Regions from separate parts of the Acidovorax sp. DMC1 genome, predicted to be linked through region 2. Evidence: predicted binding sites of a transcription regulator. Region 2 holds the regulator's gene; each other region holds the start of a gene.
The links. The regulator HrcA, encoded in region 2, represses chaperone genes, less so after heat shock. The targets are predictions, from matches to a motif close to TTAGCACTCNNNNNNNNNGAGTGCTAA.
Positions count from the first base shown of each region.

Region 1: a site for HrcA is predicted at 1,338-1,364, ahead of ACT531_RS21415 (co-chaperone GroES). Genes of this name have one in related genera too.
Region 3: a site for HrcA is predicted at 1,127-1,153, ahead of rpoH (RNA polymerase sigma factor RpoH). Genes of this name have one in related genera too.

Region 1 is NZ_JBQUYO010000015.1:34,770-37,975, reverse strand. It holds partial or broken gene ACT531_RS21425 (AAA family ATPase) at 1-731, opposite strand, end outside; gene ACT531_RS21420 (hypothetical protein) at 1,063-1,314, shown strand; gene ACT531_RS21415 (co-chaperone GroES) at 1,456-1,746, shown strand; gene groL (chaperonin GroEL) at 1,843-3,206, shown strand, end outside.
Region 2 is NZ_JBQUYO010000017.1:15,499-18,704, reverse strand. It holds gene ACT531_RS21640 (DUF1010 domain-containing protein) at 754-1,026, shown strand; gene hrcA (heat-inducible transcriptional repressor HrcA) at 1,327-2,319, shown strand; tRNA gene ACT531_RS21630 (tRNA-Ile) at 2,370-2,446, shown strand; tRNA gene ACT531_RS21625 (tRNA-Arg) at 2,651-2,727, shown strand.
Region 3 is NZ_JBQUYO010000004.1:99,037-102,242, reverse strand. It holds gene ACT531_RS10540 (Bug family tripartite tricarboxylate transporter substrate binding protein) at 1-39, opposite strand, end outside; gene rpoH (RNA polymerase sigma factor RpoH) at 155-1,096, opposite strand; gene ACT531_RS10530 (FG-GAP repeat domain-containing protein) at 1,284-2,357, opposite strand; gene ACT531_RS10525 (EAL domain-containing protein) at 2,481-3,206, opposite strand, start outside.

The DNA of each region.
Region 1 (3,206 bases), on a different contig from region 2:
TCGAGGAAGGCCACCTTGAATGCAGCGAAAGTGGGCCGTGTCATCTTGATGAAGCACGTTGCGCTCGGCTGATCCAAGTCATCAGGCTTGGCAACATCCTTGGCATTGATCGCTGCCACAGGGCGCTCACGCTTGTAGCCGTCGTACCTATTCAAGAACACCTTGCGATAGAAGTCCCCCTCGATGCTCGTGAGGTCGCCAATCGAACCAGGAATCTGCGCCGCGCGCAGCTTGGGATGCTTCCAGACGTGGTTCAGGCGGTTTTTCAGCAGCCCGCTGTCCTGCGTGCAATGTGCAGCGTAGATGAACCCGCCTAGTAGATCGACCTCTTCAATCAGCTGTTCCGAACTCAGGCGAGAAGGCCGGATGCCATCTGCTGGATCGTGCAGCTTGAGGTTTCCAAGGTAGCGATCAAGCTGCTGCACGGTCGTGCCCTCGGGGAAGAGGCAGACGTAGTGCGTCTTGTCGTTCGAGGCGATCTCGAAGCCGGGAAACACCACGATCCCGTGCGGCTCCAGCACCTGGCGCAATGAATCGACGCTTGCCACGCTGCCATGGTCGGCAAGGCCCACAACCTTGATGTCCAACTCAAGGCACTTCTGAAGCAGAGCTTGGTTGTAGCCGCCTTCGTCCAGCCCGTGGTCAGCGCCCCTGTAAGTGCCGTTGTAGCCGACAGGATTGGCCTGTAGTGCGCAGCGCCAGAATCGCGCGAATGTGTATTCATTGCCCATATCTCCTCCCTGATTCATTCGGCACAGCGAGGTCGCCGGATGCCTAGGCCGATTCACCCGTCGGCGTTCCTCAGTGGACAGTCTGGCAGATTCAGCGCTCGGAGGACCTCTACTGGCTAAGACCGGCCGTACAAGCCAAGGCTGGCGACTGGCTGCAAGCAGCCTAAAGCAGCCCCCCCCCCAACTCCCCACAGCTTTTGCCAGCCAGCGCTTCAACTGAGGCGCCTGAAAACATGCACATCGGTGCGTGGCTGTTTAGGGCTCACCCAAAGGTGCAGACAAAAACTTGCACCGACACTGACACTGACACTCATCCGTCTGCGGCAACCCTATGACCGCAACCAACCGGGAGCTGCCGTGGAAGCAATTCGGTCCCGATCGATCGCAAAAAAATAGTGTGTACCCACTTTCATTCTTAGTTACTGCTCTAAGCATTCCAAAGAACAACGGCCAGACGGCATGCGGGCAACTCCACACTATCGAGTCGCCAAAATCTAAAGTTGAATGGCGGAAAAACGAAAGTACAGTGGCGTTCCGCAGGAGAGAAGAAGCCTTCTTCCCCATGTTCTGGGGGGTGTCTTGAAATGGCCACAAATGCCCGTATCATTAGCACTCACCGCAGACGAGTGCTAACACCGCGCTCCCTGCTGGCAGTTTGGTGGCCCCGGATGGCCGGGGCTGATTGAATCCATCAGCTTTTTTTACTGAAAACAGGAGCAATGCAATGAACCTTCGCCCTCTGCACGATCGCGTGATCGTCAAGCGTATTGAAAGCGAAACCACGACGGCCTCCGGCATCGTGATCCCTGACAACGCCGCCGAAAAGCCCGATCAAGGTGAAGTGTTGGCCGTGGGCCCTGGCAAGAAGAACGACAAGGGTGAAGTGATCGCCCTGAACGTGAAGGTCGGCGACCGCGTTCTGTTCGGCAAGTACTCGGGCCAGACCGTCAAGGTCAACGGCGACGAGCTGCTGGTCATGAAGGAAGACGATCTGTTTGCCGTGGTCGAGAAGTAATTTCTCACCCCTGCGTTACTCATCTTTTCATAGCTGCTTGCGCTGATTAATCATGCGCTAGCAGCCAATTTGAACCCAATTTTCAGGAGCTCCAAAATGGCAGCAAAAGACGTAGTTTTCGGCGGCGAAGCCCGCGCACGCATGGTTGAAGGCGTGAACATCCTGGCCAACGCGGTCAAGGTCACGCTGGGCCCCAAGGGCCGTAACGTGGTGCTGGAGCGCTCGTTCGGCGCCCCTACCGTGACCAAGGACGGTGTGTCCGTGGCCAAGGAAATCGAACTGAAGGACAAGCTGCAGAACATGGGCGCCCAGCTCGTGAAGGAAGTGGCTTCCAAGACCAGCGACAACGCTGGTGACGGCACCACCACCGCTACCGTGCTGGCCCAAGCCATCGTGCGCGAAGGCTCCAAGTACGTGGCCGCTGGCCTGAACCCCATGGACCTGAAGCGCGGTATCGACAAGGCCGTGCTGGCCCTGACCGAAGAGCTGAAGAAGGCTTCCAAGCCCACCACCACCTCCAAGGAAATCGCCCAAGTGGGCTCGATCTCGGCCAACTCCGACGAGTCCATCGGCAAGATCATTGCTGACGCCATGGACAAGGTCGGCAAGGAAGGCGTGATCACCGTGGAAGACGGCAAGTCGCTGCAAAACGAGCTGGATGTCGTGGAAGGCATGCAGTTTGACCGCGGCTACCTGTCGCCCTACTTCATCAACAACCCAGAAAAGCAAGCCGCTCTGCTGGACAACCCCTTCGTGCTGCTGTTCGACAAGAAGATCAGCAACATCCGCGACCTGCTGCCCACGCTGGAGCAAGTTGCCAAGGCTGGCCGTCCCCTGCTGATCATTGCTGAAGAAGTCGAAGGCGAAGCCCTGGCTACGCTGGTGGTCAACACCATCCGCGGCATCCTGAAGGTGGTGGCTGTGAAGGCTCCTGGCTTCGGCGACCGTCGCAAGGCCATGCTGGAAGACATCGCCATTCTGACGGGCGGCAAGGTCATCGCTGAAGAAGTGGGCCTGAGCCTGGAGAAGGTGACCCTGGCCGACCTGGGCCAAGCCAAGCGCATCGAAGTGGGCAAGGAAAACACCATCATCATCGACGGTGCTGGTGCCGCTGCCGATATCGAAGCCCGCGTGAAGCAAATCCGCATCCAGATCGAAGAAGCGACCAGCGACTACGACCGTGAAAAACTGCAAGAGCGCGTGGCCAAGCTGGCCGGCGGTGTGGCAGTGATCAAGGTCGGCGCTGCGACCGAAGTCGAAATGAAGGAAAAGAAGGCCCGCGTGGAAGACGCCCTGCACGCCACCCGCGCTGCTGTGGAAGAAGGCATCGTGGCCGGTGGTGGCGTGGCCCTGCTGCGCGCACGCCAAGCGGCTGGCGAGATCAAGGGTGACAACGCTGACCAGGACGCCGGCGTGAAGCTGATCCTGAAGGCCATCGAAGCCCCTCTACGCGAGATCGT
Region 2 (3,206 bases):
TCTGCCTACGGCAAGCTATAGTTTGCCGAACTGACGCATGCCGGGTTTCACGGAATTTTTATACCTGGACGTTTGAACAGGTCGTCCCATGTAAACCTATGCTGCAAGCCACTCCCAGGAGAAATCAGTGTCCAGAATATCTCGCACGATCCAGTTTATCCCGCAGGTTTTGCGGGATACATCACGTTAGCCCTCACTCGGTGCTAGTCCTATGACGGTTTTTCACCTGATTCACTGGACGGTGATAGTCTTTGGCGTAGTCACCGGGGCAACAGTCGGTGCGCATCATTTGGGAGTAGCCGGATCGGTCGCGGGCGCAGTCGCAGGGCTTATCGCAGGCTTCGTCACTGGAAACTTGCCATGGCTAGTCGCGATTGGGTTTGCGCGACGGTCGCTGCGTCACAAGACCAACGCGGAATTGCAAGCCGACCTTACGAGTGATGATTGGCACGCGCCTAACATTACGTTGTTAGAGTTGGGTCGCCGCGGGCACGATCTGAATCAGGAACTGCCCGCGGTGCTTGCTATGTTGCGATCCGAGCACCGACATAGGCGGTCTGTAGGCTGGGTCGCACTTGTCTCGGCGTATCCTGAGCTAGCTCGCCGTGTTCCAAACTACCGAGTGGATGGACCGCTAGAGGAGTGCCGTCAGAATGTCCAGATACTCGCAGGCGAGGCCTAACCCCTCCGTCAAGGGGACCTGCCTGCGGCAGGCCCCTTACGTCGAACGTTAGGCCCTTCATATTCCGCTTTATGCAGGCCGCTATTGATTCCAGCGTTTTGCCTTTCTCGAAGGTTTGTCCTTGGGGGTTTGGGCGCTCTGCGTGGCTTCGCCTGCGTTCGCTTCGCCAGTTGCAAGCCTTTTTGTCCGCTGGCGCCCGTTCATCCAGCGCCACCTGCTATCTTTCTTGCAGCGCTGCGCCGCTTCCGTGGCACAGTGCTTTTTCTCGGGCCGCGCACGTCTGCACATCCTGGCGCTCCCTTCTGGCCTTCTGGCCTAACTCAAACGTTGAGCGTCCGCTTTAATCTGCCGCCACAGGCCGCTCCTGGCCGAATTCTGCCCTACGGCGTGGGGCGCTGGCGGGCCTGAGTAGATGGTGGGTGTAACCTCTCCGTCAACGGGAAGCCAAAATGTGGCGCTGAAAGCGTCCCTTGCCTGACAAAGATGTGGCCCAGGCCGCCGCGCTTTGCCATTCCTGCTGGTGCGACCAGCCCAATCTGGCGGATATGCTTGGCGAGCCGCTCAGCAGCTTGCGTGACCACCCCCACCGCCGCGGAGGCCGGGGCCGCAGGGCCAAAACACGATTACAAAAGTAAAATCATTCCATGCTCGATGACCGTGCCAAGTTGTTGCTGAAAGCCCTGGTCGAGCGTTACATCGCTGATGGGCAGCCCGTGGGATCGCGGACGCTTTCTCTTGCGTCTGGCCTGGATTTGTCTCCAGCCACGATTAGAAACGTCATGGCGGACTTGGAAGAACTGGGCCTGATTGCGAGTCCACATACCTCCGCAGGCCGCATTCCCACCGCGCGTGGATACCGTTTGTTTGTGGACACGATGCTGACGGTTCAGCGGGAGTCGGTCATGCCAGCGCAGTTGGCTCCGGAGCAGCCCCAAAAGGTCATTGCCAACGCCGCACAGCTGCTGTCCAACCTCTCCCAGTTCGTCGGTGTGGTAATGGCACCTCGGCGTACTTCGGTATTTCGGCACATAGAGTTCCTGCGACTCTCTGAAAAGCGCTTTCTCGTCATCATCGTGTCGCCGGAAGGTGATGTGCAGAATCGTGTGATCTTCACCGAGGTGGATCACTCCCAGTCGCAACTGGTCGAAGCCTCCAACTTTCTGAATGCACATTACGCCGGGCTCGCAATGGAGCAGGTGCGAGAGCGTTTGAAGTCTGAGGTCGATGTGCTGCGCGGAGAGATCGCCTCGCTCATGCAGGCGGCAGTCAACGTAGGGTCCGAGGCGCAGGACGAGGTGGTAATTTCTGGCGAGCGCAACCTGCTCTCTGTCAGTGATTTCTCCAGCGACATGGGTAACCTGCGCAGGGCATTCGACTTGTTTGAGCAGAAGACGCAGATCCTTCGCCTTCTGGACATCTCCAGCCAAGCGGAAGGGGTGCGCATATACATCGGCGGAGAGAGCCAGGTCGTGCCCTTTGAAGAGCTCTCGATCGTCAGCTCCCCTTATGAGGTGGACGGCAAGGTGGTGGGGACTTTGGGTGTGATTGGTCCCACGCGCATGCCATACGACCGCATGATCCAGATCGTGGATATCACCTCCAAGCTGGTGTCCAACGCTCTCAGCCACCGCAAGTAAGCCCCTACAATACGGCGCTTGCCTCGTTGTATAGCGCTGCAGCATGACTGGGGGCGTTAGCTCAGTTGGTTAGAGCAGAGGACTCATAATCCTTTGGTCGTTGGTTCAAGCCCAACACGCCCTACCACCCACGCTTGCAGGGTGGACCCATCAACAAATGACGTGTTTTGTGATCCAAATCGCGCAGTTTGTTTTTGGAGCCTTCATCGTGCATTACAATCTGGGCTCGCGTTGAATTTACTGTCTGTTTGCAGTGTCTGACTCAGGAAAGCAATCAGAAAAAAGCAAATTTCAAGGGTCGCCAAGAAATCATGCTATAATTCAAAGCTTAGCGGCTGTAGCTCAGCTGGATAGAGTACTTGGCTACGAACCAAGGGGTCGTGGGTTCGATTCCTGCCAGCCGCACCAATAGGTAAGCCCTGCAAGTCTTTGATTTGCAGGGCTTTTTCCTTTGCCGGGAGCTGATAAGCTGTTTTTCCACAAGCCAGTTGTGGGGGACTTTGTGGGGGATTTTTGGGTAGAAAAGCCAAGCAGTCTTGCCCTACCTTCCCGTTGCGCAAGTACCGTTCGAGTTGCCCGAGCTGGTGAGGCAACTGTCGGCCACTAGCAGTCCGTGGTAGCAGGTAAAAGCGGACGCTCAACGTTTGACTTAAGCGGCCTGCCGAAGACAGGTCCGCTTGAAGGATGGGTTGGGCGGCATTTTTGGAAATGGCACTTGTTTCGGATTCATGGCGACACCCAATGTGCTTTCTGAAGCATTTGCCCTTCGCTCCCGAACTCTACAGACCAAGCTTCAATGCCCCTGAAGATTGGATGTTCCCACCAAAGCCGTGTTGTGCATGGTGATTTACAAGCTTCGCTCGCATAACGAAGAAACGGACGGTCGT
Region 3 (3,206 bases), on a different contig from region 2:
ACGGGAAACACGGCCGGTAAGGGCGGGACGTGAGGGCATGGGGTGCAATCTCCTTGAAGAATATTCGGGGGCCCAAACGACGCGGGGCCCCAGAACTGGGGCCCCGCGAGGCAACTTCTGCAGCCGGGGATATTAACCCCGCTGCCCGGCCCGGTCAGGCGTATTCGGCCAGGGCCTTTTTCATCTTCTTCATGGCGGCCACTTCGATCTGGCGAATACGCTCGGCGCTCACGCCGTACACGGCGGCCAGGTCGTGCAGCGTCATGCCGCCGCTGCCATCGTCGTTGACCTTGAGCCAGCGCTCTTCCACGATGCGGCGGCTGCGGTCGTCCAGGCTGGCCAGGGCGTTGGCAATGCCGTCGGTGGCCAGCGCGTCGCGCTGGCGCGACTCGATCATGGCCGTGGGTTCGTGCGATGCATCGGCCAGGTAGGCAATGGGGCCAAACGCCTGCTCGCCGTCATCGGCCGGGGCCGGGTCCAGCAGCACATCACCACCCGCCATGCGAGTTTCCATTTCGATGACTTCTTCGCGCTTCACGTTGAGCTGTGCGGCAACGGCGTCGATCTCATGGTCCGACAGGGTGTCACGGTGCGTGGCAACATCAGCGGCCGACGCGTCGGCCTTGAAGCCCTGCTTCATGGAGCGCAAGTTGAAGAACAGCTTGCGCTGTGCCTTGGTGGTGGCCACCTTGACCATGCGCCAGTTCTTCAGGATGTATTCGTGGATCTCGGCCTTGATCCAGTGCATGGCGTAGCTCACCAGGCGCACACCCTGGTCGGGGTCAAAGCGCTTGACAGCCTTCATCAGGCCCACATTGCCTTCCTGGATCAGGTCGCCATGGGGCAGGCCGTACCCCAGGTACTGGCGTGCAATCGAGACCACCAGACGCAGGTGCGACATCACCAGCCGGCCGGCGGCGTCCAGATCGTTGTTGTCCTTGAGTTGGCGTGCGTAGGTCTGCTCTTCTTCGTGCGTGAGCAGGGGCAGTCGGTTGACAGCCGAAATATAGGCGTCCAGGTTGCCCAAGGGGGGCACCAGCGCCCAGGGATTGGCGGGTGCCAGAGACATCGTCGCGGTTCCAGATTGAATGTTCATTCCGGGAATCCTTTCCTCTAAGCCATCATATTAGCACTCTCTCTGATTGAGTGCTAAGCACGGAGTTCCCGTCGGGTTGCTCATTGATACCGTTTGATATTTTCTGAGTCAAATCGGCATCAAGTGTTAGTGGAGAATGCCTTTGAAGCTATCAAAAGCATAGTAATCCACTCTCCATGAGTCGCCTTCAAACGGTCAGGTCCACCTGCTGCACCGTGCCCACGCTGCCGTCTTCCCGCAGATAGGCGCTGGTGGAGCGCACGGTGCCCAGGCTGGCGTTGTCGGCGGTGCGCAGGGCAAAGGGGGTGGCAACGGCGTGGGTGGAGAGGGCGCCCACGCCCACGTCGGCCAGGGTGCGCAGGTTCCCAGCCCCATCGGCGCCATCCGCCGATGGGGTCCACACCTGCAGTTGCTGAAAGACCGGGTCGGCCTCGTCAATCCAGCCGTTGCCGTCGCTGTCATAGACGGCCAGCTCGGCAAAGCCGTTGCCGGTGCCGGGGCCGAACAGCTCCCGGCCGTTGTCGATGCGGCCGTTGTGGTTCAGGTCCAGGGCCAGGTAGCCCCGGTTGCCTGCGAGCAGGGGCACGTTGTCGGTCTGGCCGTCACTGTCCAGGTCAAACGCGAAGCGCAGGTCCTGCAACTGCGCGGCCGAGCCGTCGAAGTTGATGACCAGCGGGTCGACCGCTGCGGCGTCTCCAAGGCGCAGGCTGAAGGACGATGCCTGGCGGTAGCTACGCTGCATGTCCAGCTGCAGGCTGAAGCGGATTTCCTGCCCATCGGCAGTGCGCACCATGCCCTGGGCGGTGAATTGGGTGCTTTCGGTTTCTACGACCACCTCGCGCTGCTCCACCAGCAGGCCCCACACGGAACGCGGGCGACCTGCCTCGGCCGCAGGCGTGGTGGCCGGGCGGCTCGCGGGCAAGGAGGGTGGGGACGGTACGGGTTCCGTCTGGCCGGTGTACACCCGCACCTGTACGCCCGTCATGCGGGCAATCAGGTCGCGGATCATGGCCAGCTGGGGTGTCAGTCCTTCGTCCGGGCTGCTGTCTGTATCGGTGGCCATCGCCGCGTCGGCTTCCCGGGTAGCGCGGGCCAGGCGCGCGGCGCTGGAGATATGGACGGCGGGGGGCGGTCGGGTGAGTCCCGGGGCGCTGGCGGGGCGGCGATCGCCCACCCAGGCCTCCATGCGGCTGCTTTGGGTGTGCACGCGGCTGGCCACATGCTGGGCCTGCATCTGCAGGGTGGACGATTCAATCTTCATGGGACACCTCCACGGTTTCCACGCAGAGATATCGACGCCACAACACAGGAACTTGAACGGCGCCTGGCCCGTTTCCATTCGTCGCTGGTGCCCCCTGGCGGGCGTGGTCGCGTCTCAGCCTCCCTATACGCCCTGCCGCACCCGGTTTTCAAAGTCTTCCAGCGTGAGCGGGCGGCCAAACAAGTAGCCCTGAAAGGCCTGGCAGCCGTGCGCCAGCAGAAACTGATGGTGGGCGGTGGTTTCCACCCCTTCGGCGATGACGGACAGGCCCAGGCTGCCGGCCAGCGCGATGATGGAGCGGGCGATGGCCGCGTCGCTGGCGTCCAGCAGCACGTCGCGCACAAAGCCCTGGTCGATCTTGATCTGGTCGAGCGGCAGGCGCTTGAGGTAGCTGAGCGACGAGTACCCCGTGCCGAAGTCGTCCAGCGAAAACCCCAGGCCATGGGCCTTGAGGGCGCGCATGGTGGCGATCACGCTGTCCACGTTGTCCAGCAGCAGGCTTTCGGTCAGCTCCAGCTTGATCTGTGCGGGGTTGGCGCCGGTCTGCCGCACCAGGGCCAGCACCTGGGCCACAAAGTCGTCCTGCAAGAACTGGCGCGCGCTCACGTTGATGGCCAGGCTCAGGTGCGCAAACAGCGGGTCTTGCTGCCAGCGGGCTTGCTGGCGCAGGGCGGTTTCCATGACCCATTGGCCCAGCGGCAGGATCAGGCCCGACTCCTCGGCCAGCGGGATGAACTCTGACGGTGGCACCATGCCCTGCACCGGGTGCTGCCAGCGCACCAGGGCCTCTGCGCCGGTCACCCGCCCCTGGCTGTCCACCTGCGGCTGGTACAGCAGCAGGAACTGCGA